2 regions of the Tepidibacter aestuarii genome follow, and region 2 is predicted to be linked to the other one. Evidence: a T-box and tRNA genes for the amino acid it is inferred to sense, from the RefSeq annotation. Region 2 holds a T-box; the other holds one or more tRNA genes.
What was found. The T-box of region 2 lies ahead of tyrS (tyrosine--tRNA ligase). A T-box ahead of a tRNA ligase gene usually reads a tRNA of that ligase, here a tRNA-Tyr.
Positions count from the first base shown of each region.

Region 1 (7,546 bases), 980 kb from region 2:
TACGACTTCACCCCAGTCATTGATTTCACCTTCGGCAGATTCCTCCTTACGGTTGGATATCTGACTTCGGGCGCCCCCAACTTCCGTGGTGTGACGGGCGGTGTGTACAAGACCCGGGAACGCATTCACCGCGACATTCTGATTCGCGATTACTAGTAACTCCAGCTTCATGCAGGCGAGTTTCAGCCTGCAATCCGAACTGAGACTAGCTTTAAGAGATTAGCTTGACCTCGCGGTTTCGCAACTCTCTGTACTAGCCATTGTAGCACGTGTGTAGCCCTAAGCATAAGGGGCATGATGATTTGACGTCATCCCCACCTTCCTCCGAGTTATCCTCGGCAGTCTCTCTAGAGTGCCCATCCAAAATGCTGGCAACTAAAGATAAGGGTTGCGCTCGTTGCGGGACTTAACCCAACATCTCACGACACGAGCTGACGACAACCATGCACCACCTGTCACCTCAGTCCCCGAAGGGAAAGCTTCGATTAAGAAGCGGTCTGAGGGATGTCAAGCTTAGGTAAGGTTCTTCGCGTTGCTTCGAATTAAACCACATGCTCCGCTACTTGTGCGGGTCCCCGTCAATTCCTTTGAGTTTCACTCTTGCGAGCGTACTCCCCAGGCGGAGTGCTTAATGCGTTAGCTGCGGCACCGAGGGGGGTAACCCCCGACACCTAGCACTCATCGTTTACGGCGTGGACTACCAGGGTATCTAATCCTGTTCGCTCCCCACGCTTTCGTGCCTCAGCGTCAGTTACAGTCCAGAGAGCCGCCTTCGCAACTGGTATTCCTCCTAATATCTACGCATTTCACCGCTACACTAGGAATTCTACTCTCCTCTCCTGCACTCAAGCCCTGCAGTTTCAAAAGCTTACTACGGTTGAGCCGTAGCCTTTCACTTCTGACTTACAAGGCCGCCTACGCACCCTTTACGCCCAGTAATTCCGGATAACGCTTGCCCCCTACGTATTACCGCGGCTGCTGGCACGTAGTTAGCCGGGGCTTCCTCCTAAGGTACCGTCATTATCTTCCCTTAGGACAGAGCTTTACGACCCGAAGGCCTTCATCGCTCACGCGGCGTTGCTGCATCAGGGTTTCCCCCATTGTGCAATATTCCCCACTGCTGCCTCCCGTAGGAGTCTGGACCGTGTCTCAGTTCCAGTGTGGCCGATCACCCTCTCAGGTCGGCTACCCATCGTCGCCTTGGTAAGCTTTTACCTCACCAACTAGCTAATGGGACGCGGGTCCATCCTATACCGCTAACGCTTTGACATTTCTAAGATGCCTTAAAAATGTGTTATCTCGTATTAGCATATCTTTCGATATGTTATCCGTGTGTATAGGGCAGGTTACCCACGCGTTACTCACCCGTCCGCCGCTAAGATTAAAAAGCAAGCTTTTTAATCTCCGCTCGACTTGCATGTGTTAGGCACGCCGCCAGCGTTCATCCTGAGCCAGGATCAAACTCTTAAATAAAAGTTTGTCAGTACTCAGTAAACTGACTTTATGTGTTGTTTCCGAAAATCACTGTTGTGATTTATTTATAACCTACTGTTTAATTTTCAAGGTTCACTTGGTAGCGGCAACTAGATTCGAACTAGTGACCTTTCGGGTATGAACCGAACGCTCTAGCCAACTGAGCTATGCCGCCACACTAATTCATGGTGCCCAGAGGCGGAATCGAACCACCGACACGGGGATTTTCAGTCCCCTGCTCTACCGACTGAGCTATCTGGGCATAAAGTGGTGGGCCTTCAGGGACTCGAACCCCAGACCTACCGGTTATGAGCCGGGCGCTCTAACCAACTGAGCTAAAGGCCCACTTTATTATATATATGGTGGGCTTAGCTGGACTCGAACCAGCGACCTCACGCTTATCAGGCGTGCGCTCTAACCACCTGAGCTATAAGCCCTTACTTGGTCGAGGTGGAGGGACTCGAACCCCCGGCCCCATGGTCCCAAACCACGTGCGCTACCAAACTGCGCTACACCTCGATATTTAAATAAAAAGTTTTGGCAGGGGTGACAGGACTTGAACCCACGACATACGGTTTTGGAGACCGTCGTTCTACCAACTGAACTACACCCCTATAAAGTGGTGGGCCTTCAGGGACTCGAACCCCAGACCTACCGGTTATGAGCCGGGCGCTCTAACCAACTGAGCTAAAGGCCCACTTTATTGTATATATGGTGGGCTTAGCTGGACTCGAACCAGCGACCTCACGCTTATCAGGCGTGCGCTCTAACCACCTGAGCTATAAGCCCTTACTTGGTCGAGGTGGAGGGACTCGAACCCCCGGCCCCATGGTCCCAAACCACGTGCGCTACCAAACTGCGCTACACCTCGATACTTAAATAAAATGGCGGAGAAGGAGGGATTTGAACCCTCGCGCCCCGTAAAAGACCTACTCCCTTAGCAGGGGAGCCTCTTCAGCCACTTGAGTACTTCTCCATTTTAATTATGTTGTTTTTGGCGGAGGAGGTGGGATTTGAACCCACGGCCCCTTTCGGAGTCACTGGTTTTCAAGACCAGCTCCTTAAGCCACTCGGACACCCCTCCGCGTTTTTTTGGTGACCCATCCGCGACTCGAACGCGGGACACCCTGATTAAAAGTCAGGTGCTCTACCGACTGAGCTAATGGGTCAAATTAAATTGGCTGGGGATGCTGGACTCGAACCAACGCATGCAGGAATCAAAATCCTGAGCCTTACCGACTTGGCGAATCCCCAGTATATGGCGTGCCTGCAGGGATTCGAACCCCGGACACGTGGCTTAGAAGGCCACTGCTCTATCCAACTGAGCTACAGGCACATATTTTGGAGCGGGTGAAGGGAGTCGAACCCTCGCAGCCGGCTTGGAAGGCCGGAACTCTACCACTGAGCTACACCCGCATATTTTATTTGGTGGAGGGGACTGGATTCGAACCAGTGAAAGCGATGCTAACAGATTTACAGTCTGCCCCCTTTGGCCAACTCGGGAACCCCTCCATGTTTTGGAGCTAGTGATAGGAATCGAACCTACAACCTGCTGATTACAAGTCAGCTGCTCTACCGTTGAGCCACACTAGCACTTTTTTATTTTTTCAAATATCCCAATTTAATTATTTGGCGACCTGGAAGGGACTCGAACCCTCGACCTCCAGCGTGACAGGCTGGCATTCTAACCAACTGAACTACCAGGCCGAATAATTGGTGGGCTCAACAGGGCTCGAACCTGTGACCCCCTGCTTGTAAGGCAGGTGCTCTCCCAGCTGAGCTATGAGCCCAATTATTAATGGTGACCCCTAGGGGAATCGAACCCCTGTTACCGCCGTGAAAGGGCGGTGTCTTAACCGCTTGACCAAGGGGCCATACTGGTTGCGGGAGCAGGACTCGAACCTACGACCTTCGGGTTATGAGCCCGACGAGCTGCCAACTGCTCCATCCCGCGTTATTGTGGTGCCGAGGACCGGAATCGAACCGGTACGATCTGTAAGGACCGCAGGATTTTAAGTCCTGTGCGTCTGCCAGTTCCGCCACCTCGGCATTTTTTTTTGGCTCCAAGGGTGGGGCTCGAACCCACAGCCTATCGGTTAACAGCCGATTGCTCCACCATTGAGCTACCTTGGAACATACGTGGCTACGTCTTACTCTCCCAGGGGGCTGCCCCCCAAGTACCATCAGCGCTAAAGAGCTTAACTTCTGTGTTCGGAATGGGAACAGGTGTATCCTCTTTGCTATAATAACCACATATTTTTTTGTCGAACAAGATGTATTGTATCATCTTAAGTCTATCTTGTCAACACTTTTGCTGAAAATTAATACTTTCAAAATTGACCAGATTTAAAATTTGGTTAAGTCCTCGATCTATTAGTATTCATCAGCTGAACTCATTACTGAGCTTACACCTTGAACCTATCAACCAGGTAGTCTTCCTGGGATCTTACTCATAAAGATGGGAAATCTTATCTTGAGGTTGGCTTCGCGCTTAGATGCTTTCAGCGCTTATCCATTCCATACATAGCTACCCAGCTATGCCACTGGCGTGACAACTGGTGCACCAGAGGTATGTCCATCCCGGTCCTCTCGTACTAAGGACAGCTCCTCTCAAATTTCCTACGCCTGCGACGGATAGGGACCGAACTGTCTCACGACGTTCTGAACCCAGCTCGCGTACCACTTTAATGGGCGAACAGCCCAACCCTTGGGACCTACTACAGCCCCAGGATGTGATGAGCCGACATCGAGGTGCCAAACCTCCCCGTCGATGTGGACTCTTGGGGGAGATAAGCCTGTTATCCCCAGGGTAGCTTTTATCCGTTGAGCGATGGCCCTTCCACGCGGAACCACCGGATCACTAAGCCCGACTTTCGTCCTTGCTCGACCTGTATGTCTTGCAATCAAGCTCCCTTTTGCCTTTGCACTCTTCGCACGATTTCCGACCGTGCTGAGGGAACCTTTGGGCGCCTCCGTTACATTTTGGGAGGCGACCGCCCCAGTCAAACTGTCCACCTGACAGTGTCCCAAGACCAGATTCATGGTCTATGGTTAGAATCTCAATATTACAAGGGTGGTATCCCAAGGATGACTCCACGAAAACTGGCGTTCTCGTATCTCAGTCTCCCACCTATCCTGTACATGTAATATCGAAATCCAATGCCAGGCTACAGTAAAGCTCCATGGGGTCTTTCCGTCCTGTCGCAGGTATCCGGCATCTTCACCGGAATTACAATTTCACCGAGTCTTTTGTTGAGACAGTGCCCAAATCGTTACGCCTTTCGTGCGGGTCGGAACTTACCCGACAAGGAATTTCGCTACCTTAGGACCGTTATAGTTACGGCCGCCGTTTACTGGGGCTTAAGTTCAATGCTTCGACTAATGTCTAACACATCCCCTTAACCTTCCAGCACCGGGCAGGCGTCAGCTCCTATACATCGTCTTTCGACTTAGCAGAAACCTATGTTTTTGGTAAACAGTCGCTTGGGCCTATTCTCTGCGGCCTCTTCGGGCATACACCCTAATGAGGCACCCCTTATCCCTAAGTTACGGGGTCATTTTGCCGAGTTCCTTAACAAAAGTTCTCTCGCTAGCCTTAGAATTCTCTTCTCACCCACCTGTGTCGGTTTGCGGTACGGGTACCTTTAATCTCAGTAGAGGCTTTTCTTGGCAGCATGAAATCGACTACTTCGCTACTTAAATTTCGCTCCCCATCACACCTCAGGATTGCACCGACGGATTTGCCTATCAATGCTCCCTTAATGCTTGGACCTACATATCCAATAGTAGGATAGCCTATCCTTCTGCGTCACCCCATTCTTCAAACGATTATCGGTAGTACAGGAATCTCAACCTGTTGTCCATCACCTACGCCTTTCGGCCTCGGCTTAGGTCCCGACTAACCCTGAGCGGACGAACCTTCCTCAGGAAACCTTGGGTTTTCGGCCCGTAGGATTCTCACCTACGTCTCGCTACTCATGCCAACATTCTCTCTTCACTGCAGTCCACTAGTCCTTCCGGTCTAGCTTCAACCCGCAGTGAATGCTCCCCTACCCATTGACAAAGTCAATGCCGTAGCTTCGGTAGTAAGTTTTAGCCCCGATAATTTTCGGCGCAGGATCACTCGACCAGTGAGCTATTACGCACTCTTTGAATGAATGGCTGCTTCTAAGCCAACATCCTGGTTGTCTGTGCAATCCCACATCCTTTACCACTTAACTTACATTTAGGGACCTTAGCTGACGGTCTGGGCTGTTTCCCTCTCGACTATGAATCTTATCACCCACAGTCTGACTCCCAAGCAAAAGATAAAGGCATTCGGAGTTTGATAGTCTTCGGTAACCCACAGGGCCCCTAGGACATTCAGTGCTCTACCTCCTCATCTCTAAGCTTGAGGCTAGCCCTAAAGCTATTTCGGGGAGAACCAGCTATCTCCGAGCTCGATTGGAATTTCACCTCTACCCACAGCTCATCCCCGCACTTTTCAACGTGCGTGGGTTCGGACCTCCACGAAATTTTACTTTCGCTTCATCCTGGCCATGGGTAGGTCGCTCGGTTTCGGGTCTACGACAAGTAACTGAATCGCCCAGTTAAGACTCGCTTTCGCTACGGCTCCAGACCCTAAGTCCTTAACCTTGCTACTTATCGTAACTCGTTGGCCCGTTCTACAAAAAGTACGCGGTCACACTAAAAATGTGCTCCCACAGCTTGTAGGCATAGGGTTTCAGGTTCTATTTCACTCCCCTTCCGGGGTTCTTTTCACCTTTCCCTCACGGTACTATACGCTATCGGTCACCAAGAAGTATTTAGCCTTGGGGGGTGGTCCCCCCAGCTTCCCACAGGGTTTCACGTGTCCCGTGGTACTCTGGAGTATGCTCGAAAGTCTTCTTGTTTAATCTACAGGACTATTACCTTCTATGGTGGGTCTTTCCAAACCTCTTCGACTACAATACCTCTTTCTTGTGAGCATATCCGCAACCCCTATGAAGAAAACTTCATAGGTTTGGGCTCTTCCCCTTTCGCTCGCCGCTACTTAGGGAATCGATTTTTCTTTCTCTTCCTCGAGGTACTTAGATGTTTCAGTTCCCTCGGTTCCCCTCCTTAGACTATGTATTCATCTAAGGATACCTAGACATTACTCTAGGTGGGTTTCCCCATTCGGAAATCTCCGGATCAAAGATTGCTTGCATCTCCCCGAAGCTTATCGCAGCTTACCACGTCCTTCATCGGCTCTTGGTGCCAAGGCATCCGCCCTACGCCCTTAATAACTTAACCTAAATTTATTTAAATCTGTTCAATTTTCAAAGTACTAAAGTACGTCGCCAACGAATTAAAAATTCCGTTGCTCAAAGTACTAATATAGTATATAAAATACTAAATGGTGGAGACGAGGAGAGTCGAACTCCTGACCCCTTGCTTGCAAGGCAAGTGCTCTCCCAACTGAGCTACGCCCCCATATTGTATTTTTTTGACGAAATATATAATAACAAATTTATTAAAATTCGTCAAGAGTTTTTTATAAACTCTCAAAATTAAACAGTAGGTTATTTCTCCTTAGAAAGGAGGTGATCCAGCCGCACCTTCCGATACGGCTACCTTGTTACGACTTCACCCCAGTCATTGATTTCACCTTCGGCAGATTCCTCCTTACGGTTGGATATCTGACTTCGGGCGCCCCCAACTTCCGTGGTGTGACGGGCGGTGTGTACAAGACCCGGGAACGCATTCACCGCGACATTCTGATTCGCGATTACTAGTAACTCCAGCTTCATGCAGGCGAGTTTCAGCCTGCAATCCGAACTGAGACTAGCTTTAAGAGATTAGCTTGACCTCGCGGTTTCGCAACTCTCTGTACTAGCCATTGTAGCACGTGTGTAGCCCTAAGCATAAGGGGCATGATGATTTGACGTCATCCCCACCTTCCTCCGAGTTATCCTCGGCAGTCTCTCTAGAGTGCCCATCCAAAATGCTGGCAACTAAAGATAAGGGTTGCGCTCGTTGCGGGACTTAACCCAACATCTCACGACACGAGCTGACGACAACCATGCACCACCTGTCACCTCAGTCCCCGAAG
Region 1 covers NZ_OW235315.1:3,366,498-3,374,043, forward strand. Annotated here, with positions in the region: rRNA gene M2214_RS16250 (16S ribosomal RNA) at 1-1,473, opposite strand, end outside; tRNA gene M2214_RS16255 (tRNA-Met) at 1,572-1,648, opposite strand; tRNA gene M2214_RS16260 (tRNA-Phe) at 1,660-1,735, opposite strand; tRNA gene M2214_RS16265 (tRNA-Ile) at 1,742-1,818, opposite strand; tRNA gene M2214_RS16270 (tRNA-Ile) at 1,834-1,910, opposite strand; tRNA gene M2214_RS16275 (tRNA-Pro) at 1,916-1,992, opposite strand; tRNA gene M2214_RS16280 (tRNA-Trp) at 2,012-2,087, opposite strand; tRNA gene M2214_RS16285 (tRNA-Ile) at 2,094-2,170, opposite strand; tRNA gene M2214_RS16290 (tRNA-Ile) at 2,186-2,262, opposite strand; tRNA gene M2214_RS16295 (tRNA-Pro) at 2,268-2,344, opposite strand; tRNA gene M2214_RS16300 (tRNA-Ser) at 2,359-2,449, opposite strand; tRNA gene M2214_RS16305 (tRNA-Ser) at 2,469-2,557, opposite strand; tRNA gene M2214_RS16310 (tRNA-Lys) at 2,567-2,642, opposite strand; tRNA gene M2214_RS16315 (tRNA-Gln) at 2,652-2,727, opposite strand; tRNA gene M2214_RS16320 (tRNA-Arg) at 2,733-2,809, opposite strand; tRNA gene M2214_RS16325 (tRNA-Gly) at 2,816-2,889, opposite strand; tRNA gene M2214_RS16330 (tRNA-Tyr) at 2,900-2,985, opposite strand; tRNA gene M2214_RS16335 (tRNA-Thr) at 2,992-3,066, opposite strand; tRNA gene M2214_RS16340 (tRNA-Asp) at 3,104-3,180, opposite strand; tRNA gene M2214_RS16345 (tRNA-Val) at 3,188-3,263, opposite strand; tRNA gene M2214_RS16350 (tRNA-Glu) at 3,273-3,347, opposite strand; tRNA gene M2214_RS16355 (tRNA-Met) at 3,352-3,427, opposite strand; tRNA gene M2214_RS16360 (tRNA-Leu) at 3,434-3,522, opposite strand; tRNA gene M2214_RS16365 (tRNA-Asn) at 3,532-3,606, opposite strand; rRNA gene rrf (5S ribosomal RNA) at 3,611-3,727, opposite strand; rRNA gene M2214_RS16375 (23S ribosomal RNA) at 3,827-6,747, opposite strand; tRNA gene M2214_RS16380 (tRNA-Ala) at 6,852-6,927, opposite strand; rRNA gene M2214_RS16385 (16S ribosomal RNA) at 7,031-7,546, opposite strand, start outside.
Region 1: it encodes a tRNA-Tyr, which carries the amino acid that the T-box ahead of tyrS (tyrosine--tRNA ligase) is inferred to sense. The anticodon was not compared.

Region 2 (7,546 bases):
ACTTCAAACAACTCCCAACTATAATAACAACAAGAATTATCTGCATACGTTCCATTTAACCAACTCCCTAAAATAATGATATAATCAATTACATATTTTGTAAATAGTTCATCATTATTTTACCTCAGCTCTCTATTAAGAATCGGAGATCCTTTTTATAATATCCTTATATTTCTATTGTTGATTAAGCACTACACTTAAAAATGATGTTCATTAAAATGTTAGATAGTTTTGGGTTAATATTTTTCTATATAACTTAGGTTGTAGCGTTTAAATGTCCGTTAAGAAAGTTTGTTGTTTGACCAACGGGAGTTTAGAACTTTTAGGATATTTAATAAGCTACAACCTTTAGTTATATAAAAATATTGACTAAGTATCGATATTTTAATGAGTATCATTTTTCGCTCAACAAAAAATACCCCCTAATTAAAGGGAGCATCCTTCTATCCTAATTTAACTTGATGATATACCTTCTTACCTTTTCTAATCATTAAAGAATCATCTTCAAAATTACCTTCAGTTATTTTAAAATCTATCTCTTTTATCTTCTCATCATTTATAGATACTCCACCTTGTTGTACTAAACGTCTTGCTTCACTTCTTGAAGATGCAAGTTTAGTAGTTGTAAGTACAGTTAATATATCCATTCCATCAGATATATCAGCTTTGCTTATTTCAGTACAAGGAATTGATCCAGCCATAGCTCCTTTTCCAAATAAAGCTTTAGCTGCTTCTTGAGCTTTTTTAGCTTCTTCTTCACCGTGAACTATCTTAGTAACCTCGTAAGCCAAAATTTCCTTAGCTTTATTTATCTCTGATCCTTCTAATGAAGCCAGTCTTTCAATCTCATCCATTTCAATGAATGTTAAAAGTGCTAAACAGTTTCTAACATCTGCATCAGCAATATTTCTCCAGTATTGGTAAAACTCATATGGAGATGTCTTTTGGGCATCAAGCCAAACTGCTCCTGATTCTGTTTTACCCATTTTCTTACCTTCACTATTAGTTAAAAGTGTAAATGTCATACCGTAAGCAGCTTCACCTTCAACACGTCTTATAAGATCTGCTCCTGATATTATGTTAGACCATTGATCATCTCCACCTAATTCTAGTTTACATCCATATCTTTTATGAAGCTCTAAGAAATCATAAGCTTGCATTATCATGTAGTTAAACTCAAGGAAAGATAATCCTTTTTCCATACGGCTTTTAAAACACTCAGCTGTTAACATTCTATTAACAGAGAAATGTCTTCCAACCTCTCTTAAGAAAGGTATGTATTCTAAGTTCATAAGCCAGTTAGCATTATTCTCCATTATAGCTTTGTCATCAGAAAAATCTAAGAATCTCTTCATCTGAGCTTTGAAACATTCTGCATTATGTTCTATTTCTTCAACAGTTAACATCTTTCTCATATCAGTCTTTCCTGTTGGATCTCCTACCATAGTAGTTCCTCCACCTAAAAGAGCTATAGGTCTATGTCCTGCTCTTTGAAGATGAGCCATAGCCATTAATTGAAGAAAGTGTCCTACATGTAAACTATCAGCAGTTGCATCAAATCCTATATAAAAAGTCACAGACTCTTTCCCTAATAGTTCACGGATTTCGTCTTCATGTGTAGTTTGTTTTATAAATCCACGTTGTTTTAAAATATCAAATACGTTCATTTTAAATCCTCCTTATAGTTCTTTATATACTAAAAAAGGTTTCCTCATCCTATAAAGGACGAGAAAACCCGCGGTACCACCTTAGTTCGCATAAAAATGCCTCTTATCCACTGTAACGTATGGAAAACGTCGAAATTTTTAATTCCGAAACTCCAGAGTGTATTTCATCTTATCATGTACTGTAAATCTTTCACCGCCCGATCTACTCTCTAATTTTGTAACCATGAGGATTACTAATCTCCTTCAACGTTTATTATTGAATATTTTACCCTATTTTATCATAAATATAACTTTTTTTGCAATAATATATATAGCATTTTTTATGTTACAACAATATTACAAAAAATATTCTTTATATAAATTTATAGATTGAACTTTTTCTTCTATGTTATAATAGATTGAATAAGGAGGTAATGACGAATGCGTAGCGATAAAAACAATGATAAAAGTAAGTCTACTGACAATAAAGAAAAAAAGAAAAAAGTAAGCATTTTCAGAATAGTACTTATTACTTTTATTATATTATCTATAGTTGGTACGGCATGTGTGATGGGCCTTGTCGTCGGAGTTATTAAAAATGCACCACCTATAGACCCCCATAATATTGAAATGTATGAAAGTTCTTTCATATATGATTCTAATGGACAATTAATAGAAAAGGTCCATGGATCAAATTTTAGAAGTCTAGTAACCTTAGATAAAATACCAAAGGATTTACAAAATGCAGTTATATCTATAGAGGATGAAAGATTTTATGAGCATAATGGTGTAGATATAAAAAGATTATTCGGTGCACTTTGGTATGACTTAAAAACTATGAGTAAAGCTCAAGGAGCAAGTACATTAACTCAACAGCTTGCTAAGAATATGTATACATCTAATGAAAAAACAATTACAAGAAAAATTAAAGATACTTATTATGCTCTTCAGTTAGAAAAAACTATTTCTAAAGAAGAAATACTTGAAACTTACTTAAATACTTTCTATCTAGGTAGAGGTGCTATTGGAGTACAAGCCGCAGCTCAAACTTATTTTTCTAAAGATGTAGGCGAATTAACTTTAGCAGAATCTTCAATGATAGCAGGTATAACTAAAAATCCATCTAGATATTCTCCGTATACTACTCAAAGACTTGATGGAAGTGAGAATTTAGATGAGCTTAAAAACTTACTAGTTTTTTATCCTAAAACAGCAAATACAGATCCTGCTTCTGATTCAGAAAAAGGAATGTTTGAAAAACTACATAACAAAGGACTAATAGATAATTATCAATATGATCAACTAAAAAAAGAGCAAATTGTAGTTAGAAAAGCAGTTGTTAATCCTAAAGCTAAAGAGAGACAAGAAACTGTACTTTATAAAATGCTAGAACTTGGACATATCTCTGAATCAGAGTATGAAGAAGCTAAAAATCAAGAGATAGTTATAATGGTTGGAAGTCAAACTCAAGCCAATGTTTCTTCTTATTTTGTAGATTTAGTTAAAGACGATGTAATAGATGCTCTAATTAAAGAAGGTAAAACTGAAGATGAAGCTAGAGATATGCTTTATAACGGAGGACTTAGAGTATATTCTACTATGGACGTTACTATCCAAAAGATATTAGAGTCAGAATATCAAAAGAACTCTAACTTCCCAGGAACTTTCACTGATAAAAATGGTAATATACAACCTCAATCAGCTATGGTTATAATGGATTACCGTACAGGTCAAGTTAAAGCCTTAGTTGGAGGAAGAATGATAGGTGGTAAAAAGCTTTATAATAGAGCCGTTAATCCTAGACAGCCTGGTTCTTCTATAAAACCACTTGCTGTATACTTACCTGCACTTGATAGCGGTATGACAGCTGGTACTATAATAGATGATTCACCAACAGGATATAAATATTCATCTAATGAGAAATGGAAGCCTAAAAACTATGCTAATAGATATAGAGGTCCTATAACCTTAAGACAATCAGTTCAACATTCTTCAAATGTAGGAGCTGTAAAGACAGCAGAAATGCTTTCTTCAAGCCCTTATTCTTCTGTTGAGGTTATGGTTGATTTCTTAGAAAATATGGGTATCTCAACTATAGTAAAAACACCAGGTACTAACGATCAAAACTTCTCTGCCTTAACTCTAGGAGGTATGACTAAGGGAATAACTCCACTTGAGATGACTGCAGCATATGGATCTATAGCAAATGGCGGAACTTATATCAAGCCTATGCTGTTTAGTAAGATAGAAGATTCAAGTGGAAATGTAATATTAAATAATAAAACTGTTAAACACTCAATTACAACGCCTCAAAATGCTTATATAATGACTGATATATTACAGACTGTTGTAACTTCTGGTACCGGCGGCCGTGCTAGAATATCTAATATGCCTGTAGCAGGAAAAACAGGTACTACTAGTGATAATAACGATGCTTGGTTTGCAGGGTATACTCCTTATTATGTTGGAGCAACTTGGATAGGAAATGACTGGAATCAAAAGCTTAAATCAGGAAGTTCTATGTCATCATCTCTTTGGTCAAAAGTTATGACTAAAGTTCATAAAGATCTTCCAAGAAAGTCATTTAAAAGACCAAGCGGAATAATAGAGCAAACTATATGTTTAGAAAGTGGTCAACTTGCAACTCATTTTTGTGAAAAAACTAGAACAGAAAAATTCGTAGCAGGTACAGAACCTAAAGATTACTGTGAAATTCATACTCAAGATGAAAATATAGAGATAGAAGAAAGCCCTGATGCATCTGACATAATAAATGATTGGTTGTTTGATTCTGATAAAAAAGATGACAAAAAAGATGAAGAAAATAAACAATCAAATAAAAATGACAAAAAAAAAGAGGAAAAAGAAACAGAAAATAATGAAAATACAAAAAGTGAAGATGATACAAAAATAATAGAGAGCAATTAATTGCTCTCTATTTTTTGCTCTTACGGTTTTGTTTTTGGGGTAAATATTAAAGACATTAAGTATCCAAACAAAACAGCTGCTGCAATTCCACCTGCATTCGCAGCTGTTCCTCCTGTAAATGCACCTAGTAACCCTTTTTTACCAACTTCTTCTATAACACCTTTTCCAAGTCCATATCCGAACCCTGTAAGAGGCACAGTTGCACCAGCTCCTCCAAATTCTACAATTGGTTCATATATTCCAAGTCCCGTCAATATAACACCTACAGTCACAAAACTCACAAGTACATAGGGTGATGGTACCTTAAAAAAATCCATAAGTATTTGACCTATAACACATATGGCTCCTCCAACTATGAAAGCTCTTAAATATTCCACAATTCCACCTCCTAATTCTCTATAATCACAGCATGAGCTATAGATGGTATACTTTGCTTTTGAAGTGTGCTTGTAGGAGACAGCAAGGCTCCAGTTGATACTAACATTACTTTATTTATTTCTTTGTTTTTAAGTTTCTTGTATATGTATCCATTGAACACACTCGCAGAACATCCACATCCACTTCCTCCAGAGTGAGTATCTTGTTTTTTATGGTCAAATATTTCTATACCACAGTCCATATATACATTAGATATGTCATAACCTTCTTTATTTATAAAATCTAGAAGAATCTGCCCTCCTACTATTCCCAAATCTCCTGTTGCTATTATGTCAAAGCTATCTATATCATCTTTTGTATCGTCAAAGTATGCTTTTATTGTATCAACTGCTGCAGGCGCCATGGCTGGTCCCATATTATTTACATCAGTTATACCTTTATCTATAACCTTACCAGTAGTTATTCTTTTTATCTTAGGTCCTTCTCCTCTTGATGATATAACACTTGCTCCTGCTCCTGTAACTGTCCATTGAGCAGTCATAGGTCGTTGATTTCCAAGCTCTAGAGGATATCTAAACTGTCTCTCTGCTGTTGAAAAATGACTTGAAGTTGCAGCTACTACTAAATCAGAAAATCCTCCATCTACAATCATAGATGCAAGACTCATAGATTCTGACATTGTAGAACAAGCTCCATAAACTCCAAAGAATGGTCTTTTTAAATCTCTTGCAGCAAACGATGTAGACATAAGTTGATTAAGTAAATCCCCTGCTACTATATAATCAACCTGATTTAGTACATAATCACCCTTATCTACAGCCATTCTTATGACTTCTCTTATCATCTTACTCTCACCAAATTCCCAGCTATCTTCTCCAAACAAATCATCCTTTAAGATTATATCAAAATAATCCTTTAATGGCCCTTCCCCTTCTTTTGGTCCTACTATTGATCCAGTTGATATTATAACGGGACTATTTTCTAACTGTATTGTTTGATTTCCTAATCTTTTCTTTGCCATAGTACTCTCCTTTCTAACTAATTCCTAAGAAATGATAAATTAGTCCAAGTATTACAGAACTTCCTATTCCATATACAAGAACAGGCCCTGCTATTGTAAACATTTTTCCTGCAACACCCAATACATAGCCTTCTCGCTTATACTCCATAGCTGGAGATACTATAGAGTTAGAAAAACCAGTTATAGGAACAATTGAACCCGCACCAGCCCTTCTTCCAAGTAAATCATATACTCCTATACCTGTAAAAAATGCTCCTAAAAATATAAGAGTTATAGAAGTTGCAGTAGATGCCATTTTTTTATCAAGACCGTATTTTATATAACTGTTTAATATAAACTGTCCTAAATCACATATTAATCCACCTACAATAAATGCCCATATGCAGTTTTTAAGATATGTAGGCTTCGGGCTTTTATTATCGACATATTTTTTATAATCCATTTAATCACCTCTATTTTAATATTGTCCAATTAACTATAGAACCTACCGTTTTCCCTATTAATAAAACTATTATTATATACTTGACCATCCCTTGTATATTGAGCCTTCTCTGCATAACTGGTATAACATCTACTGCCTCTGCAAGAGCAGATGCTAGCATACCTATAAAAATACCGTAGAAACAACCAAATAATATTACACACATAGTCCCAGAATTAAATGATATATCTATAAGTGAAAATAGACTTCCAATGAACGCTCCTGATATTAACATATATTCATATCTTCCTAAGTAGTTATAAGTATTTGTTATCTGACAAAGCCTTGGAATTATATCTAGTAATGTAAGAAGTGCTACTATACCTGATCCAACAACTACACCTTCTGAAAATCCTAATATAGTTATAAATGCTAGTTTCAAATCTGCCTCCTTATTTCTCATTATTTTCAATAATATAAGTTTGTACCTCATTTTTAAAAGTAGATACTTCTAGTTCTAGTGGACTTGGCTCTGATTTTGAAAAATTCGGTATTACTTTATTGTAAAACACAGCAACTCCCGCTCCTATTCCTAGCGAATATGCTATTTGAAACAGTAATAAGTTCTCAGTCTCACTTCCTGTTAATATTCTGAGTATTGTTTTTTGAGATGTATTCATATTTACATCAGAATGAAAATTAATTATAGCCATCCCAGAACCTAAAAACAGTACTATACATACAAATAAAACCCTTATAAACAACATATTATCCTTTTTGGGATTATCAAAATGTATTAATAAATCATTCAATTCTAAAAAGTTAACCTTAACATAACTATTTTGACTGTTTATTCTACTGATAACATCCCCAAGTTCTATAACCTCGTAATCCTTACTAACTCCATTTACATGAGCAACTATTATATCTTTTACCAAATCTTCATTTTGAGAAGGATATATATGAAACAAATCCTTCAGATACAAATCCTTTATATCTTTTTTAAACTTTAAATGCTTCTTAGGTTTTAAATATATTTCCACTTTAAGTCCCCCTTTTCATACAATTATTATTTACAAAAACAATTAAAAAATTCTATTTTCTAACTTTAAATCACGCAATTTAAAAATGAAGATTATTTAAATGTTAGCT
Region 2 covers NZ_OW235315.1:721,947-729,492, reverse strand. Annotated here, with positions in the region: gene M2214_RS03450 (DUF5673 domain-containing protein) at 1-55, opposite strand, end outside; gene tyrS (tyrosine--tRNA ligase) at 444-1,667, opposite strand; T-box leader at 1,719-1,923, opposite strand; gene M2214_RS03440 (transglycosylase domain-containing protein) at 2,088-4,574, shown strand; gene spoVAE (stage V sporulation protein AE) at 4,595-4,951, opposite strand; gene spoVAD (stage V sporulation protein AD) at 4,963-5,973, opposite strand; gene spoVAC (stage V sporulation protein AC) at 5,987-6,415, opposite strand; gene M2214_RS03420 (stage V sporulation protein AB) at 6,426-6,836, opposite strand; gene M2214_RS03415 (stage V sporulation protein AA) at 6,847-7,437, opposite strand.